Linked DNA regions of Bradyrhizobium diazoefficiens. The protein of the gene in region 1 interacts with the protein of each later gene in a pairwise test. Links are inferred from orthologs where the notes say so. Each region holds a gene or a part of one and is shown on either strand. Other genes may lie near its edges. The genes, in order: JJB99_RS23050 and dnaE.

Evidence for each region.
Region 2: the proteins of JJB99_RS23050 (region 1) and dnaE interact in binary tests that used the Escherichia coli proteins (3 or more experiments, as listed by UniProt). The link is inferred for Bradyrhizobium diazoefficiens from one-to-one orthologs.

Annotation. Positions count from the first base shown.
Region 1 is NZ_CP067100.1:4,811,924-4,820,847, reverse strand. The notes cover bases 3,035-5,933. They hold JJB99_RS23050 (aminotransferase), read left to right. Parts: upstream 3,035-3,844; coding sequence 3,845-5,023; downstream 5,024-5,933. Other genes in these bases: JJB99_RS23045 (polyamine ABC transporter substrate-binding protein), read left to right, coding at 5,029-5,933; JJB99_RS23055 (rhodanese-like domain-containing protein), read left to right, coding at 3,510-3,836; JJB99_RS23060 (potassium transporter Kup), read left to right, coding at 3,035-3,214. Also shown: JJB99_RS23065 (potassium transporter Kup), read left to right, coding at 1-1,142; more of JJB99_RS23060, read left to right, coding at 1,286-3,034; more of JJB99_RS23045, read left to right, coding at 5,934-6,141; JJB99_RS23040 (lipid A biosynthesis lauroyl acyltransferase), read right to left, coding at 6,249-7,181; JJB99_RS23035 (beta-ketoacyl-ACP synthase), read right to left, coding at 7,190-8,467; JJB99_RS23030 (beta-ketoacyl-ACP synthase), read right to left, coding at 8,517-8,924. UniProt on the Escherichia coli protein: Shows aminotransferase activity with methionine and histidine as substrates, and to a lesser extent also with phenylalanine.
Region 2 is NZ_CP067100.1:3,873,334-3,883,403, forward strand. The notes cover bases 3,270-7,314. They hold dnaE (DNA polymerase III subunit alpha), read left to right. Parts: upstream 3,270-3,610; coding sequence 3,611-7,114; downstream 7,115-7,314. Also shown: JJB99_RS18360 (hypothetical protein), read left to right, coding at 4-276; JJB99_RS18365 (MFS transporter), read right to left, coding at 479-1,648; JJB99_RS18370 (DUF3551 domain-containing protein), read right to left, coding at 1,867-2,169; JJB99_RS18375 (outer membrane protein), read left to right, coding at 2,423-3,142; JJB99_RS18385 (caspase family protein), read left to right, coding at 7,375-9,798; JJB99_RS18390 (30S ribosomal protein S2), read left to right, coding at 10,007-10,070. UniProt on the Escherichia coli protein: DNA polymerase III is a complex, multichain enzyme responsible for most of the replicative synthesis in bacteria. This DNA polymerase also exhibits 3' to 5' exonuclease activity. The alpha chain is the DNA polymerase catalytic subunit.

The DNA.
Region 1 (8,924 bases):
TCCAGTCGGCCTGGATGTTCTTCGTGCTGCCCTCGCTGCTGATCAACTATTTCGGGCAGGGCGCGCTGGTGCTGTCCGATCCCAGCGCGATCGAGCATTCCTTCTACCGCATGGTGCCCGAGCATCTGGTGCTGCCGCTGGTCGGCCTTGCGACCGCCGCCACCGTGATCGCGAGCCAGGCGGTGATCACCGGCGCCTATTCGCTGGTCTATCAGGCCGTGCAGCTCGGCCTGCTGCCGCGCTTCGAGGTGCGCTACACCTCCGAAACCCATGCCGGCCAGATCTATCTGCCGCGGGTGAACCGGCTTCTGCTGATCGGCGTGATGCTGCTGGTGCTGCTGTTCCACACGCCCAGCAACCTGGCATCGGCCTATGGCATCGCGGTCTCCACCACCATGGTGGCCGACGGCATCATGGGCTTCCTCGTGATCTGGAAGCTGTGGAATTGGCGCGCCGCGACCGCCGCGGTCGTGATCCTGCCCTTCGTCATGGTCGACATGACCTTCTTCAGCGCCAACCTGCTCAAGCTGCTCGAAGGCGCCTGGGTGCCGCTGCTGTTCGGCGCGGCTATGGCCGGGACGATCTGGACCTGGCGCAAGGGGACCGGCATCCTGATCCAGAAGACGCGCCGGATCGAGGTGCCGCTCGACGATCTGATCCGCAGCCTGGAGAAGCGGCCGCCGCATATCGTCAAGGGCACCGCGGTGTTCCTGACCAGCGATCCCGCTTTCGTGCCGACCGCGCTGCTGCACAATCTCAAGCACAACAAGGTGCTGCACGAGCACAACGTGATCCTGACCATTGAGACCGCGCATACGCCGCGGGTCGATCTGTCCGAACGCTTCCGGATGGAGAAGATCAGCGACAAGTTCTCGAAGGTCCGCCTGCGCTTCGGCTTTATGGAGCAGCCCAACGTGCCGAAGGCGCTGGCAATCGCGCGTAAGCAGGGCTGGCAGTTCGACATCATGTCGACATCGTTCTTCGTGTCGCGGAGATCGCTGAAGGCCTCGGCGCAGTCGGGCATGCCGCTGTGGCAGGACCATCTGTTCATCGCCCTGAGCCGGTCCGCGAACGATGCCACCGACTATTTCCAGATTCCCACCGGGCGGGTGGTTGAAGTCGGAACCCAAGTGACTATTTGAAAACGCAACTGCCGAACCCATGCGAAATTCGCATGGCGAGGGCCCAGAATCGGGCTAGGCTATGCCGGCAGCGCAGGACTATAAGCCGCGCGCTCTTCCGCCGTTGTGCAGTGAAGCATCTTTAGAGGCCATCGGGCTTTCCCATGATTAGCGACGTAGCGATTTCCGCCCCGGAAACGGCGGCGGCCAATGGGCATGGCGATGCCCACACCACCGCCGGCTTCGGCGCGCTGACGCTCGGCAGCATCGGCGTGGTCTATGGCGATATCGGCACCAGCCCGCTCTACGCGTTCCGCGAGGCGGTGACGGCGGCTTCGGGCGCCGAAGGGGTTGCCACGCCGGCAGCCGTGCTGGGCGTGCTCTCCCTGATCCTGTGGGCGCTGATCGTCGTGGTGACGCTCAAATACGTCGTGATCCTGCTCCGCGCCGACAACAACGGCGAGGGCGGCACGCTGGCGCTGATGGCGCTGGCCCAGCGCGCGGTCGGCACCGGCGGGGCGACCATCGTCCTGCTCGGCATCATTTCCGGCGCCCTGTTCTACGGCGACGCCGTGATCACGCCGGCGCTTTCGGTGCTGTCGGCGATCGAAGGCATGAAGGACGTCACGCTGACATTCGAGCCCTATATCGTTCCGCTGACGGTGGTGATCCTGGTCTGCCTGTTCGCCGTGCAGTCACGCGGCACGGCGCGCGTTGCGGCTTTCTTTGGCCCAATCATGTGCGTCTGGTTCGCGGTGATCGCGATCGCGGCGATCCACCCGATCATGCAGCAGCCGCAGGTGCTGTTCGCGCTGAACCCGCTCTATGCCGTGTCGTTCATGCTCCACCACGGCATCATCGGCTTCGTGACGCTGGGCGCGGTGTTCCTCGCCGTCACCGGCGCCGAGGCGCTCTACGCCGACCTCGGGCATTTCGGCAAGCGGCCGATCCAGACCGCCTGGCTCTTCATCGTGCTGCCGTCGCTGGCGCTGAACTATCTGGGGCAGGGCGCTCTTGTCCTCGGCGATCCCGGCGCGCTCGAGAGCCCGTTCTTTCAGCTGTTTCCGCAGGGCTGGGTGCGCGGCGGCATGGTCGTGCTCGCCACCATGGCCACCGTCATCGCCAGCCAGGCGGTCATCACTGGCGCTTACTCGCTGACGCGCCAGGCGATCCAGCTCGGCCTGCTGCCGCGCTTCGAAATTCGCCATACGTCGGAAGCCCATTCCGGCCAGATCTTCATCCCGCGCATCAACCAGCTGCTGCTGGTCGCGGTGGTGCTGCTGGTGCTGCTGTTCCGTTCCTCCAGCGCGCTGGCCTCGGCCTACGGCATCTCCGTCACCGGCACCATGGTGGTCACGGCGATGATGGGCTTCGTCGTGATCTGGAAGGCCTGGCGCTGGTCGCCGGTCGCTGCCGCCGCGCTGATCGTCCCCTTCCTGTTCCTCGACCTGACCTTCCTCGCCGCCAATCTGCTCAAGGTATTCGAGGGCGGCTGGGTGCCGCTGGCGCTCGGCGCGCTGATGATCCTCATGATGTACACGTGGCGGCGCGGCAGCCGGCTGCTGTTCGAGAAGTCGCGCAAGCTGGAGTTCCCGCTCGCCGACCTCGTCGCCATGCTGGAGAAGCGGCCGCCGCAGCGCGTGCCTGGCACCGCCGTGTTCCTGACCTCGGACCCCCTCAGCGCGCCGACGGCGCTGATGCATAGCCTAAAGCACTACAAGGTGCTGCATGAGAAGAACGTCATCCTCACCATCGAGACCGCGCAGACCCCGCGCATCGATCCGGCCGAGCGCGTCAAGCTCGAGCAGATCTCGCCCACCTTCTCCAAGGTGACGCTGAAGTTCGGCTTCATGGAATCGCCCAACGTGCCGAAGGCCCTCGCCATCGCCCGCAAGCTCGGCTGGCAGTTCGACATCATGTCGACCTCGTTCTTCCTGTCGCGCCGGGCGCTCAAGCCCGCCGCCCATTCCGGCATGCCGCGCTGGCAGGACCGGCTGTTCATCTCGCTCAGCCGCTCCGCCAACGACGCCACCGACTATTTCCAGATCCCCAGCGGCCGCGTGGTCGAGGTCGGCACCCAGGTGACGATCTAGCGGCTTCCACTGCTGTCATCGCCCGGCATTGACCGGGCGATCCAGTACTCCGAGACGGTTGTGATTGAACCGATAAGCCGCGGCCTACTGGATTCCCCGCCTTCGCGGGGAATGACACCGAACCTGATGAGAGAGTTGAAGTCCCTCAAACCGCCCCTTCAAGTCGCTGCGATTTAGCTTTAACTTGCGCCGCGCGGCTCAAGCCTTTGTAGCGCTTGATTTTCGTGAGCCGAGAGGCGAGTTTGCCCGCCGGCCGGGATCGCCCCGGCATGCGGCTGCGACGTTGGAGGATGAAGTGGCAAATCAAGTGCAGGATCTGACCCCGGAGGAGGTCTCCAAGGGTGTCGAGGAGGGCCGCTATCTGCTCGTCGACGTCCGCGAGCCGAACGAGGTCCAGGCCGAGGCCTATCCGTATGGCGTCGTCGTACCGCTCTCGACCTTCGACCCCAAGGCGATCCCCGACCCGCAAGGCAAGGAGGTCGTGTTCGCCTGCCGCTCGGGCAAGCGCTCGGTGACCGCCTCGCTCGCGGCGCAGGCGGCGGGTTTGCCTTATGACAAGCATCTGGCCGGCGGCATGCTCGGCTGGAAGGCGGCAGGTCTTCCCAGCAAGGTCGGCGGCTGATCGGCCCGATGTCCAAAAGCTCGTCCCTGAACAAGGTCTTCGCGGACCTGCCCGTCACCATCTTCGAGGCGATGTCGCAAGCCGCGCGCGACAACAATGCCATCAATCTCGGCCAGGGCTTCCCCGACGATCCCGGCCCCGAGGACATCCGCCGCGCCGCGGCCGAGGCGTCGCTAAACGGGTACAACCAGTATCCATCGATGATGGGCCTGCCAGAGCTGCGCCAGGCGATCGCGACCCATTACGGCCACTGGCACGGTCTCAAGCTCGACCCGATGAGCGAGGTGATGGTGACCTCCGGCGGCACCGAGGCGCTGACCTCGGCCATCCTCGCGGTGGTGCAGCCCGGCGACGAGGTAGTCTGCTTCCAGCCGGTCTACGATTCCTACCTGCCGATCATCCGCCAGGCCGGCGGCATTCCGCGCCTCGTCCGGCTCGAGCCGCCGCACTGGCGCTTGAATGAGGACATGCTGAAAAGCGTCTTCAATTCAAAGACCAAGGCGGTGCTGTTCAACAATCCCCTGAATCCCAGCGCGGTGGTCTATCCGCGCGAGGACCTTGAGTTGCTGGCGCGCTATTGCCAGGAGTTCGACGCCATCGCGATCTGCGACGAGGTCTGGGAGCATGTCACCTTCGACGAGCACAAGCATACCCCGCTGATCACCATCCCCGGCATGCGCGAGCGGACCATCAAGGTCGGCTCGGCCGGCAAGATCTTTTCGCTCACGGGCTGGAAGATCGGCTTTGTCTGCGCCGCGCCACAGCTCTTGCGCGTCGCCGCCAAGGTGCACCAGTTCCTGACCTTCACCACCGCGCCGAACCTGCAGGCCGCCGTCGCCTACGGTCTCGGTAAGTCCGACGACTACTTCCTGTCGATGCGCAAGGACCTGACCCGGAGCAGGGACCGCCTCACCAGGGGCCTCGAGAGTCTCGGCTTCCCCGTCCTGAGGTCGCAGGGCACCTACTTCCTCACCGTCGACCTGTCGCCGCTGGGCTTGAACGAGAGCGACACCGAGTTCTGCTGGCGCATCGTGAAGGATTACAAGGTGGCAGCGATCCCGGTCTCGGCGTTCTACGAGCAGGACCCGGTGACATCAGTGGTGCGCTTCTGCTTTGCCAAGAAAGACGAGACGCTCGACACGGCACTGGAGCGGCTGTCGGACGCGGTGCGCGGTCGCAAGAGGTAGGGAGGATGACGAACGTCAGCCGCTGCGGATTTGGCCTTGGTTTCGCAATCGCCGCGGCGCTGACGTTGCTCTCCGCCCCCGCCGGGGCCGACGAGCGGGTCGTCAACTTCTACAACTGGTCCAACTACATGGCGCCAGGTGTCCTCGAGGCCTTCACCAGGGAGACCGGCATCAAGGTGGTCTATGACACCTTCGATGCCAACGAGACGCTGGAGACGCGCCTGATGGCCGGCAAGTCCGGCTACGATGTCGTGGTGCCCACGGCCTATTTCCTGCAGCGCCAGATCAAGGCGAACATCTTCCAGAAGCTCGACAAGTCGAAGCTGCCGCACCTTAGCAACGCCTGGCCGATGGTGACCAAGCACCTTGCGACCTACGATCCCGGCAACGATTTCGCCGCCAACTACATGTGGGGCACGACGGGCATCGGCTACAACGTCGCCAAGGCGAAGGCGATCCTGGGAGCGGACGCGAAGATCGACAGCTGGGATATCGTCTTCAAGCCGGAGAACTTGGCGAAGTTCAAAGACTGCGGCGTCCACATGCTCGACTCCGCCGACGACATCTTTCCCGCGGCCCTGAACTATCTCGGGCTGGATCCCAACTCGACCAAGCAGGCTGACCTGGAGAAGGCCGCCGAAATCGTCGCAAAAGTCCGCCCCTTCGTGCGCAAGTTCCACTCCTCCGAATACCTGAGCGCGCTTGCGACCGGCGAGATTTGCTTCGTGGTCGGCTGGTCCGGCGACATCATGCAGGCCCGCGCCCGCGCGGCGGAAGCCAAGAGCGGCATCGAGATCGGCTATGCGATCCCGAAGGAGGGCGCGCAGATGTTCTTCGACAATTTCGCGATCCCCGCCGAAGCCAAGAACGTCAACGAAGCCTACGAGCTGATCAACTATCTCTACCGCCCCGACGTTGCCGCCAAGAACTCGGACTTCCTGTCCTACGCCAACGGCAACCTCGCCAGCCAGAAGCTGGTCGATCCGAAGATTCTGAACGACAAGAACATCTATCCGGACGAGGCGACGCTCGCAAAACTGTTCGTCATCACCGCGCGCGAGCCGGCGACCCAGCGCATCATCAACCGGCTGTGGACCAAGGTGAAGACGGGGCGGTAGTTGATGCTGTCATTCCGGGATGGTGCGAAGCACCAGACCCGGATCTCGAGATTCCGGGTTCGATGCTTTGCATCGCCCCGGAATGACGGCAACAGAGACCAGCCCGCCTACCGCCACCGCCGGTGCAGCCACAGCCACTGCTCGGGATGCTCGCGGACCCAGCTCTCCACCACGCTCGTGACCGCCTGCATCGTGCCCTGGATGTCGATCCTGCCGTCGGCGCCGCGCACCGGCTGGACCTCTTCGGTCAGCTCGCCGCGAAAGCGGCCGCCGGGCAGGCGGATGATGCGGACGCCGTGGATTGGGCATTCGACCTGGCGCAGCAGTCGGGCAAGCGTCGGATTGGCGCGGGTCTTGCGGCCGAAGAAGGTGACCTCGACGCCGCTGGTCAGATACTGGTCGATCAGCATCGCGACGTGCTTGCCCTCTTTCAGCGCCTGCCCGAGCCGGAGCGGTGCGTCGCGGCCGGCCGGGATCAGCGTGCCCATGTTGACCTGGCGCATCTCCTGGATGATGCGGTCGGCAGAGGCGATGTTCGGCCTGCGGTAGAGGATCGCAGCATCGAGCCCATGCGCGACCGCGGCGAGCGCCGGCAATTCCCAATTGGCGAGATGGGCTGCAAAAATCAGCGCCGGCTTGCCGTCCTCACGGATCTGGTCGAACAGCTCGATGCTGCGCTCGGACAGCTCGATCCTGCTGTTCTCCGGGTGCTCGCGATTGTAGTCCCAAACCTGGTCCATGTGAGCGAATTCGGCGCCGACCCGGCCGAGATTGTCCCACACGCCCATCAGGATCTGCTCGATCTCCTCCGGCGACTTCTCGGGAAACGCCGCGGTGAGGTTGGCGCGGCCGATGCGATGCTCGCGCAGGCGCGGGCCGATCAGCTTCGTCACCCGCGCGAAAAAATCCGCCGTCTTGACCGGGTCGAAATAGCGTGTGGTACGCAGCATGCCGACGGTGGCGGCGCCGATCAGGCCTCCGCCGACCGTTTTGGCAAGCTCCCGCGCGCGGGCCTTCGTGCTCGCAGGAAGCAGCGCCATGCGTCCGGTCAGGCCGGTTCGCGGGTCAGGATGAGCGAGGCGTTCTGGCCGCCGAAGCCGAACGAATTCGACATCACCGCGGTGACGCGGGCATCGCGCGCCTTGTTGCCGACGACGTCGAACAGGATCGTCGGATCCGGATTGTCGTAGTTGATCGTCGGCGGGATGCGCTGATGCTCGAGCGTGAGCAGCGAGAAGATCGCCTCGACCGCGCCTGCGGCCGAGATGGTGTGGCCAACCATCGACTTGTTGGAGGTGACCGGGATCTTCTGCGCAAGATCGCCGAACACGGCCGACGTCGTGTTGAACTCCATCTTGTCGTTCTCGGGCGTCGCGGTGCCGTGCGCGTTGATGTGGTCGATCTGGTCCGGCGTCATGCCGGCATCGGCCAGCGTCTTGTTCATGCAGCCGATGATCGGCTTGCCGTCAGGGGACGAGCGGGTGCGGTGGAAGGAATCGGTGAGCTCGCCGCAGCCGGCGATCACGCCGAGAATCTTTGCGCCGCGCGCGATTGCCGCTTCATAGCTCTCGAGCACGAGCGCGCCGGCGCCTTCAGCCATGACAAAACCGTCGCGGTTCTTGGAGAAGGGACGGGAGGCGGCCTGCGGCGGATCGTTCTGGGTCGACAGCGCCGAGAGCAGCGAGAAGCGCACCAAGGCTTCGGGGTTCACGGTGCCGTCGGTCGCGACGCACAGCGCAGCATCGGTCTCGCCGCGGCGGATCGCCTCGACGCCGAGCTGGATCGAGGTGGCTCCGGATGCGCATGCCGTCGACAGCGAGATCGGCGAGCCCTTGGTGCCGAAGGTCTCGGCGAGATAGGCTGCGACCGAGCCGAACATGAAGCGGTGGTGATAGGCGCTGTACTTGCCGCCGCCGGAGATGCGCAAGAGATCGTCATAGGTGAAGTCGGTCGTGCCGACGGCGCGGCCGAGCTCGCGGCGCTGCGGCCATTCGACCTCGACCGGCGCAACGGCGAGGAAGAGGGGGCCCGGGAAGTCGGCCTTTGCGCCGATGCCGGCCTGCTCGAGCGCTTCCTGCGTCACCAGCTCCGCCATCCGTTCGGACAATCCGGTGGAGGAGAACGGATCGACACTAACGAAATCGACAGTGCCGGCCATCGTGGTCTTGAGGCCATCGACCGGAAAGCGCGTGATGGTGCGGATGCCGGATTCGCCGGCGACGAGCTTTGCCCAATTGTCGGCCTTGCCGGCGCCGAGCGAGGTCATGATGCCCATGCCGGTGACGACGACGATGGGGCGCCCGAGTTTGTCGCGTGGTGCAGTCATGTCGATCCCCCGATGAGTAGAGCATAGCCTGCTAAAGCGCGGACGCGCTTCAGCTCACCGCCTCGACCAGCGCCATGCCTTCGCCGCGCCAGTGTCCGGCCCCCACCACCACGATCTGGGTGGGCGCCCCCTGCATTTCAATCTCGGTCCCCGTGGAATCGTTCGGCGGGAACAGCGCGCCGCGCGAGATCGAGAGCGCGGCGAGCGCGATCCCGAGCGGGAATTGCGTTTCCATGGCGTGGCCGAACATGGTGCCGGTCGAGCGCACCGGAAAATCAGCGTGGCTCTTCAAGAAGCCGCGCTCTTCACTCGTCGCGGGCTCGGCCCCGGTCGCACCCGTGATGATCGCGCCCTTGCCCTCGCGCCTGGGCAGCTTGGCCCACAGCTTCTCCAGGGTCGCAGCCATGTCGCCGGGTTGCTTGCGCCGGGCGAGGTCGGCAACGACGCTCGACAGCTT
Region 2 (10,070 bases), 940 kb from region 1 along the record:
TGGGTGTGCGAGTACCGGGCCCGGGATCAGCAACGCTGGGTGCTGGTCGATGCCGAGCTCGACGAGCTGCATCGCAGTCTGCTCAAGTTCGATTTCGACCCGGCGGATGTGCCTCGCACCGAGTTCGTCACGGGCATCGAGGCGTGGAAGCGATGCCGAAGCGGCATCATCGACCCGGCGCAGCTCGGTCACGGACCGACGACAGCTCTGTTCTTCGCCCGCGTCAACCTGGCGCGCGATCTGCTCGCAGTCGCCAAGGTCGAGACCTCGGCATGAGACGGTTGGCGCGCGGCGCGTGACCCGCATCGCGCCTTGGATGACGCTGCGCTCTTGCTCTGTGACGCCATGGCGCAATGTGGTGAGGAAGGAGCCATCGAGATCGGACCATTGCTGGTTGCGCCGCCCTGGCGGTAAACGATTCAAGGTCGGTGTCGGGCTGCGTGCCCTCGTCTGGCGGGTCGCCCGACCAGCGCTGACCTCATGCCACCGGATCCCTGGCGGAATCCGCGCGGCTGCGGCGATCCGGCGCCAATGATGGCGCGAGCGGAGCAGCATCGCCGCTCGACGTGACCTCGACCGGAGGACCGAGCGCATTGGCGGTGTTGAATGCCGAATGGTTCAGTGCGGCGGCGAGCGCCTGTGCATCGCCGGCGACGTCCATCAGCCGTGTCTGGAGGATCGCGCCGAGGGAGACGCTCGCACCGATGGCGAAGACGTCCGCCGCGAGCAGCCAGGGATTGCCGGCGGCAAGCGGAAACAGCAGCAGCGCGATCGCGGCGAACAGCAGGATGATGCCCGCCGTCGGCATCAGGGCGCGGTCGGCAAAGCGTGGCACGAACAGGTTGCCGAGCGTGGCACCGATGCCGAACACCGCCAGGAAGAACGGGATGACCGCCGTGCTGATTTTGGTGACCTCGATCAGTGTCGTGGCAAGATAAGTGTAAACGGCGAACATGCCGCCGAAACCGATGGCGCCGATCGCCAGCGTAATCCAGACGCGGCCGCGTCGGAGTGCTCCGAGCTCGCGCAGCGGATCGGACTTGCCGGCCTGGTCGCGCGGTACGAACAGGGCGCTCAGCAGCACCGTGAGCAGCGCCAGCACGGATACGAGGACAAAACTCGCGCGCCAGCCGACGGCCTGACCGATCAGGTTGGCCAACGGCACGCCGATGATGGTGGCGCAGGTCAGGCCGAGCATCACCTGGCCGATCGCCTGCGAGCGGCGATCTGAAGGAACGAGCGAGGCCGCGACGAGCGCAGCGATGCCGAAATAGGCGCCATGCGGCAAGCCGGAAAGAAAACGGGCCGCGATCATCAAGCCGAAGCCGGGCGCAAGCGCGGTGAGTGCGTTGCCCATCGCGAAGACCAGCATCAGCGCCAAGAGCTGCGTGCGCCGCGGAAAGCGCGCGCCGAGCACGGCGATCAGCGGCGCGCCCAGCACCACGCCGAGCGCATAGGCGCTGATCGCGTGTCCCGCGGTCGGCTCGTCGATCCCGAGATCGGCAGCGAAGAACGGCAGCAGGCTCATCGACGCGAACTCGGTGGTGCCGATCGCAAAGCCGCCCATTGCGAGCGAGAACAGGACAATGGCGAGGCGAGGGGAAGCCGAGATCGCTCGGCGCGAGGTCGCTTGAGGCGGAGCTGTCATGTCCTGCATTGGTGGCGTCAACGGGAACCAGCCCAGCGAACGTCGCCACCCCTGCAAGATTTATCCGTCGTACTTAAACCGCGATCGGCTTGCGTCAACACCGGAGCCCCGACGCCGGGCCTGCCGCATATCAGCGTCCCAATTCGGACGTGGCCATCCGCTCGCTTGCAACGAGGGGCGCACTGATCGCAACGACCGTGAGGCGGGCGCGACGCCTCTCATCGCGGCAGGTAATAGCCCGGCGCCGACACGCGCGGGCGATTTTGATAGACGTAGGGGTCATCGCTTTGGCCTGCAAAGTACGGATTAGCGATGCAAGTCAGCGCGCGACCCGATGCGCTCGCTTGACACTGCGTGTAACTGTCGAACCTGCAATTGCTCAGTCCCGGCCATTCATCGCCCGTCAGGCAGAACGCATGATTGGTGCCGAAGGCGCGCGCGGGCGTGCTTGCGCCGAGCGCGAATGTGGCGAGAGCGAGCGAAAATGTGGCGACAATTGGGAGGGCGATTCGTCCACGCATTTCGGTTCTCCAATCACGCGAATGTGCGCGCGACGTTGTTGCGCGCCCACGCACTGTATCTCGTGCAGAAGACATTGGAACTGCAGAAAACTCTTGTTTCAAAGGGTTTCTGGCGCGCGCTGCTAAACATCCGTTAACGCAGCAGGGGCCTTTGGCCCTGACTGTTGCGTCGAGGTTACAGCAATTCCGTCGATCACTGCTAAGACGACACCACGGCCCGGGGGCCTACTGAAGAAACTGGAACGGGAATCAAATGAACAAGAATTTGTTGCTTGCTGCTGTGAGCTTCGTCGCGCTCAGTGCGGCTGCGCCGGCTGTGGCTGCTGACCTCGCGGCGCGGCCCTACACCAAGGCTCCGCCGGCGGCGATCGCCGCGGTCTACGATTGGAGCGGCTTCTACATCGGTATCAACGGCGGCGGCGCCTCGTCGCACACCAGTTGGGATCTCGTCGGCTTCGGTCCGGAAGGTTCGCACGATGCGACCGGCGGCACCGTCGGTGGTCAGGTCGGTTATCGCATGCAGTCCGGCCAGTGGGTGTTCGGCGTGGAAGGCCAGGGCAACTGGGCCGACTTCACGGGCGACAACATCAGTGCTGTGACCGGCTTCCGCAATCGCACCAAGATCGACTCGTTCGGTCTGATCACCGGCCAGGTCGGCTACGCCTGGAACAACGTGCTCGCTTATGTGAAGGGCGGCGCGGCGGTTGTCGGCAGCAAGTATGACGTCTTCACCGCCGCTGGGGCGAGCTTCGACTCGGCGAGCGCGACCCGTTGGGGCGGCACGGTCGGTGCCGGCCTCGAAGTGGGCTTCGCGCCGAACTGGTCGGTTGGCGTCGAGTACAACCACATCTTCCTGGGCGGCAAGGACGTCACCTTCGCCAGTGGTGCCGTCGACCACATCAAGCAGGACGTCGACATGGGTCTCGTCCGCCTGAACTACAAGTTCGGCGGCCCGATGATCGGCAGGTACTGAGACTGATCGCCCCATAAGGAGCGGTCGTCGAAAAGCCCCGGCCTCGCGCCGGGGCTTTTTTATTGTTCGAATTCAGCTAGCTAACCATTCTCTCGCGGGATGGTTCAGATGGCTTGACTCCTGAGAACGAAATGAGAACAATGTTCTTCATACGTTCTAGCAAGGGAGCGAGACCATGTTCAGGATTTTCGTGGAAGAAGCCGCCGCACTGGCGTCGATCACGCTGTTCGTCGGGATGATCGCGATCTGGGCGCAGGTGATTCCACAGCTGTAGTCAGCCGTGCCCCTCTAGTCCCCCTTTGGCGCCGCGTTGGGGAAAAGCGGGATGAGGCCGCCGATTGGCGGCTGCGGCGTGGACTCTGACGCGGCGAGCCCCCACCATTGTGGGGCGAGTCGGCCGGGCGAGTGCAGGATGCCTCCGGTGCGGACGACCGCCCCATCTCATCTGCAAGAGGCCGTCACGCGACCATGCCGAGCGCCGGATTTGTCCACCTTCACGTTCACTCGGCCTATTCGCTGCTCAAGGGCTCGATCAAGATCGCCAAGCTCGCCGAGCTCGCGAAGAAAGACCACCAGCCGGCCTTAGCGCTGACCGACACCGACAATCTGTTCGGCGCGCTGGAATTCTCCGACAAGATGGCGGGCTCCGGCATCCAGCCGATCGTCGGCTGCGAGCTCGCGATCGATTTCGGCGACCAGGATCCGACCGCGCGCAATGCGATGGGCCCCTCGCGCGTGGTGCTGCTGGCGGCGCAGGAGCGCGGCTATCGCAGCCTGATGCGGCTGAACTCGCGCGCGTTCCTCGAATCGCCGGACAGCCATGCGCCGTTCATCAAATTCGATTGGCTCGAGAACGAGACCGAAGGCCTGATCGCGCTCACCGGCGGCCCCGACGGACCGATCTCGCTGGCGCTGGCCGGCGGCTATGCCGAACTCGCCGCCGCGCGCTGCGAGCGTCTGGCCGGGCTGTTCGGCGACCGGTTCTACATCGAATTGCAGCGCCACAATATCGACAAGGAGCGGCGCATCGAGAGCGGGCTGATCGACATCGCCTACGCAAAAGGCCTGCCGCTGGTCGCGACCAACGAGCCGTATTTCGCCTCGACCGATGATTACGAGGCCCATGATGCGCTCTTATGCATCGCCGGCGGCCGGCTGATCGCCGAGACCGATCGCGTGCAGCTCACCCCCGATCACCGCTTCAAGACCCGCGCCGAGATGGCGGTGCTGTTCGCCGACATTCCGGAGGCGCTGGCTTCCACGGTCGAGATCGCCGAGCGCTGCTCGTTCCGCCCGATGACGCGCAAGCCGATCCTGCCGTTCTTCACCGTCGGCGCGGCCGGCAGCTCCGATGCGGCCGCGGTCGAGGCGGCCGAGCTGAAGCGGCAGGCAGAGGAGGGGCTCGCCAACCGCCTGCGCGTGCACGGCCTGTCGCAGGGCACGACGGAGGAAACCTACGCCAAGCGGCTGGCTTTCGAGCTCGACGTCATTACCCGCATGAAATATGCGGGCTACTTCCTAATCGTGTCCGACTTCATCAAATGGGCGAAGTCGCAAGGAATCCCGGTCGGGCCGGGCCGCGGCTCCGGCGCCGGCTCGCTGGTCGCCTGGGCGCTGACCATCACCGACCTCGACCCGATCAAGTTCGGCCTGCTGTTCGAGCGCTTCCTCAATCCCGAACGCGTCTCGATGCCGGACTTCGACATCGACTTCTGCCAGGACCGCCGCGGCGAGGTGATCAGTTACGTGCAGCAGCGCTACGGCCGCGACCAGGTCGCGCAGATCATCACGTTCGGCACGCTGCAGGCGCGCGGCGTGCTGCGCGACGTCGGCCGGGTGCTGCAGATGCCCTACGGCCAGGTCGACAAGCTGACCAAACTCGTGCCGCAGAATCCGGCCGCGCCGGTGACGCTGGCGGCTGCGATCGAGAGCGAGCCGAAGCTTCAGGCGTTCCGTGACGAAGACCCGGTGGTCGCGCGCGCCTTCGACATCGCACAGCGCCTCGAAGGCCTGACCCGGCACGCCTCGACCCATGCCGCCGGCATCGTGATCGGCGATCGCCCGCTAAGCGAGCTGGTGCCGCTCTACCGCGATCCCAAATCCGACATGCCGGTGACCCAGTTCAACATGAAATGGGTGGAGCCGGCGGGCCTCGTCAAGTTCGACTTCCTCGGCCTGAAGACGCTGACCGTGCTCGACGTCGCGTGCAAACTGCTCAAGCCGCGCGGCATCGATGTCGATCTCGCCACGCTGCCGATCGACGATGCCGAAAGCTACCAGATGCTGGCACGCGGCGAGGTGGTTGGCGTGTTCCAGGTTGAAAGCCAGGGCATGCGGCGCGCATTGGTCGACATGCGTCCCGACCGCTTCGAGGACATCATCGCGCTGGTCGCGCTGTATCGCCCGGGTCCGATGGCGAACATCCCGACCTATTGTGCGCGCAAGCACGGCGACGAGGAGCCGGAATATCTGCACCCCGTGCTGGAGCCGATCCTGAAGGAGACCTTCGGCGTCATCATCTACCAGGAACAGGTGATGCAGATCGCGCAGGTGATGTCGGGCTATTCGCTCGGCGACGCCGACCTCTTGCGCCGCGCCATGGGCAAGAAGATCCGCGCCGAGATGGAGAAGCAGCGCGAGATCTTCGTCGCCGGTGCGGTCAAGAACGGCGTGCCGAAGGGCCAGGCCGAGACCATCTTCGAATTGCTGGCGAAGTTCGCCGACTACGGCTTCAACAAGAGCCACGCGGCGGCCTATGCGCTGGTGTCCTACCACACCGCCTACATGAAGGCGCATTACCCGGTCGAGTTCATCGCGGCGTCGATGACGCTCGATCTGAACAACACCGACAAGCTCTCCGAATTCCGCTCCGAGGCGCAGCGCCTCGGCATCAAGGTCGAGCCGCCGAACATCAACCGCTCGGGGGCGACCTTCGAGGTCGGCGACAAGGTCATCTATTACGCGCTCGCCGCGCTCAAGGGCGTCGGCATTCAGGCGATCGAGCAGATCATCGAGGAGCGCACCAAGCGGGGGCTGTTCACCTCGCTCGCCGACTTCGCCGCGCGGGTGTCGCCGCGCGCGATCAACAAGCGCATCATCGAGAGCTTAGCTGCGGCCGGCGCCTTCGACACGCTGGAGCCGAACCGCGCGCGCGTCTTCGCCGGCGCGGATGCGATCCTCGCCGCCTGCCAGCGCGCGCACGAAGCCGCGACCATCGGCCAGAACGACATGTTCGGCAGCTCGGCCGATGCGCCGACCATCATGCTGCCGCAGATCGAGCCATGGCTGCCGGCCGAAAAGCTCCGCCGCGAATACGACGCGATCGGCTTCTTCCTGTCGGGCCATCCACTCGACGACTACGCCACCGTGCTGAAGCGCCTGCGGGTGCAGAGCTGGGCCGAGTTCTCGCGTGCGGTGAAGACCGGCGCCACAGCTGGCAAGGTCGCCGCCACCGTGGTGTCGCGCATGGAGCGCCGCACCAAGACCGGCAACAAAATGGGCATCATGGGGCTCTCCGATCCCACGGGCCACTTCGAGGCGGTGCTGTTCTCGGAAGGCCTGGCGCAATACCGCGACGTGCTGGAGCCGGGCGCGGCCGTGCTGCTGCAGCTCGGTGCCGAGCTGCAGGGCGAAGACGTCCGCGCCCGCGTGCTGCATGCCGAGCCGCTCGACGATGCCGCCGCCAAGACGCAGAAGGGCCTGCGCATCTTCCTGCGCGACACCAAACCGCTGGACTCGATTGCCAAGCGGCTCGCCGGCCCCGAGATGGCGGCCACCAATGGTGCCGCGCCGAAAGTCGGCAGCCCCGGCCTCGCGCCGCGCTCCAATGGCGACGGCGAGGTCTCGCTGGTGATGATGCTCGATCTCGAGACCGAGGTCGAGATGAAGCTGCCCGGGCGCTTCAAGGTCTCGCCGCAGATCGCCGGTGCCATCAAGGCGGTCGCTGGCGTCGTGGACGTGCAGCAGCTGTAACGTCATCTTCTGCCGGGTTCTTTGCAGGCCCCGAGGCGCGGCGACCCTGCGCAAATTGGAGAGGGGCAGCGGCGGCTGTTTTGCCGGTACGAGGCTGACATGGAGCTGACGCCGGCCGGAAAGCCGGCCATGGCATCGCCTCAATCCAAGCTCTTCCTTAGCCAAGCCTTTTCGTCATTCAGGGCTTTCGTTCAATTGCCATTCAGCTGGCTGCGTGTCTGATGCGCGCTGGCACCTCAACGACAAAGCGGGCACAAGCCATGCGTGGGACGCTCAAGATCTTCATCTGCCTTCTCCTGCCGATCGTGGTTCTTGCCGCGGGCGCGCCGGATCAGGCGCGTGCGCAGCAGCAGGAAAAGCGCATCGCGCTCGTGGTCGGCAACGGCGCTTACGCCAAGTCGCCTTTGGCGACCACCGCGAACGATGCCGGCTTGATTGCGCAGACGCTGCAGGCGGCGGGCTTCGACGTCGTCGGCGCCCGCGATCTCGACGGTGACACGCTGCGCAAGAGCTTTCGCGACTTCATCCAGAAGGCGCAGGCTTCCGGACCCGGCACCGTCGCGATGATCTATCTGTCCGGCTATGGCGTGCAGCTGGCCGGCGAGAACTATTTCATCCCGGTCGATACCAACATCAGCCGCGACACCGACATCCCGACCGAGGCGCTGCGCATCAGCGACTATGCCCGCCAGCTTGCCGCCATCCCGCTCAAGGCCAACATCATCGTGCTCGACGCAGCGCGCGCGCAGCCCTTCATCGAGGGCGGCCAGCAGCCGATCGCGAGCGGGCTCGCTCTGGTCGAGCCCGATCCGAACATGCTGATCGCCTTCAACGCAGCGCCGGGTACGGTCGCGCCCGAAGAGCCGGGGCCCTATGGCATCTATGCACAATCGCTCGCCGAGATGATCCGCACCGGCGGGCTGTCGCTGCCGGAGGTGTTCGACCGCGTCCGCCTGCGCGTCAACGAGGCCTCCAAGGGGGCGCAGGTACCGTGGGACGAGCAGAAGATATCGGCGCAGTTCTCATTCTTCGAGCGCGGGCCCGACGCGCCGCCGCCGGCGGCCGCGCCCGACCAGGTCGCGGCGATCCGCGCCAAGCCGATCCGCGATCTCGGCGTGCAGGACGCCTATGCCGCCGCGCTCGCGCGCGACACGCTGCCGGCCTACGAGGAGTTTCTCGCGGCCTATCCCGGCGATCCACTTGCGAAGCGCGTGATGGCGATTGTGGCGGCGCGCCGTGAGGCGATCACCTGGCGGCGGACCTATCGCGCCGACACGCCGGATGCCTACTGGTCCTATCTGCGCCGTTATCCGCGCGGGCCGCATGCGGGCGATGCACGACGACGTCTTGCGATCCTGACGGCGCCGCTCGAGCCGCCGCCGACGTTCGCGATGATGGACTATGACGTGCCGCCCCCGCCACCGGAGGAGATCGTCTACGTCGATCGTCCCGTGCTGTATTTCAGCGATCCCGTGTTCGACTTCGTGCCGCCGCCGCCGCCGCCGGTCTATTTCTGCCCGCCGCCGCCGCCGGACTTTGTCGTATTGCCGCCGCCGCTGCCCGTGGTCGGGCTGTTCGTGCTGCCGCAGCCGGTGTTCGTGCCGATCCCGGCGTTCTACAGCCCGCCGGTCTATGTCGCACCGCCGCCGAACAACATCATCTTCAACAACATCCACAACACCACCGTCATCAATACCGTGATCAACCAGGCACCGGCCCCGCCGCCGGCCGGGAATATCGCCGCCGCCACGGTCGTCGCGGCGAATGGAGCTGGCCGCGCCGGCGCGCTGACGCCGGTGCCCGCCGCCGTCAAGCAGCAGGCGATGACGATCCAGACCAACCCCGGTCGGCAGCTCACGCCAAGCCAGGCGGCGTTCGTCAGCAATCCCACGGCCAAGCCGGCCGCGATAATGGCGAAGCCGGTCACCACGACGCCGACTGCGGTCACTCCCACCGCGGCGCCGCCAGCCGGCCATGCGCTTCCGGGCTTCCAGAACACGCCGGCTGCACCGGCGGGTGCGGCAGGAACTGCGCCGAACCGGCTGGCGCCGACCACGTCGACGGCACCTGCCAATGGTCAGCCGCAGGGTCGTCCCAATACCGCGACGGCGCCTGCCAATACGACCGCTCCGGCCGGCGCCGCGACCTTGCCGGCCTCCAAGCCGCCTGTGGCGCAGACGCCGCCAGTCGGACGAGCGGAGCGTGGGAAATCGCCGGCGCATGAGCCGGCCGTGACCCCGCCGACCACGACACCGGCGGGCAAGCCGCCCATGACCACGACGAACGTGACCAACGGGAAGCCGACGCAGCCATCGCCGCCGGTCACTGCGCGGGAGCACATCAAGCCGCAGAGCCTGCGGCCTGCAACACCGTCGCCCGCGCAGGTCTCGAGGCCGCCGCCGGCCCCGCCGCATCCGCAAGCGCTCGCAAGGCCGGCACCTCCACCTCCGCCGCGGGTGGCCGCGCCGCCTCCGCCACCACGCCCGCCAGTTGCAGCCGCACGGCCCGCGCCACCGCCAATGGCTCGGCCCGCGCCGCCTCCGCCGGTGGCCCGGCCGGCGCCCCCGCCGCCGCGAATGGCGGTCGCGCCACCACCTCCGCCACGTCCGGCCGCCCCACCGCCACGGCCGGCTACCCCGGCGCCAGCCGCGAAAAGATGCCCGCCCAATCAGCCCAAGTGCTAGCGGGCAGGGCGGAATTGCCCGACCGGGCCTTTCAGGGACGATAAAGCCCTGAAAGGCCCTTATTTCCTTGCTTCTGGCCGAAATGGCGCTATATAGCGCGCCATCTCACACGGAAACATGGCTCACAAGGCCGTCCGGTGGCAGCCGGGGCGAGAACGCTCCGTTTTGCTCACACGTTTCCGGAGGAACCAACCGGAGAATTAGAACGATGGCGCTACCCGATTTCACTATGCGTCAGCTGCTCGAAGCTGGCGTGCACTTTGGTCACCAGT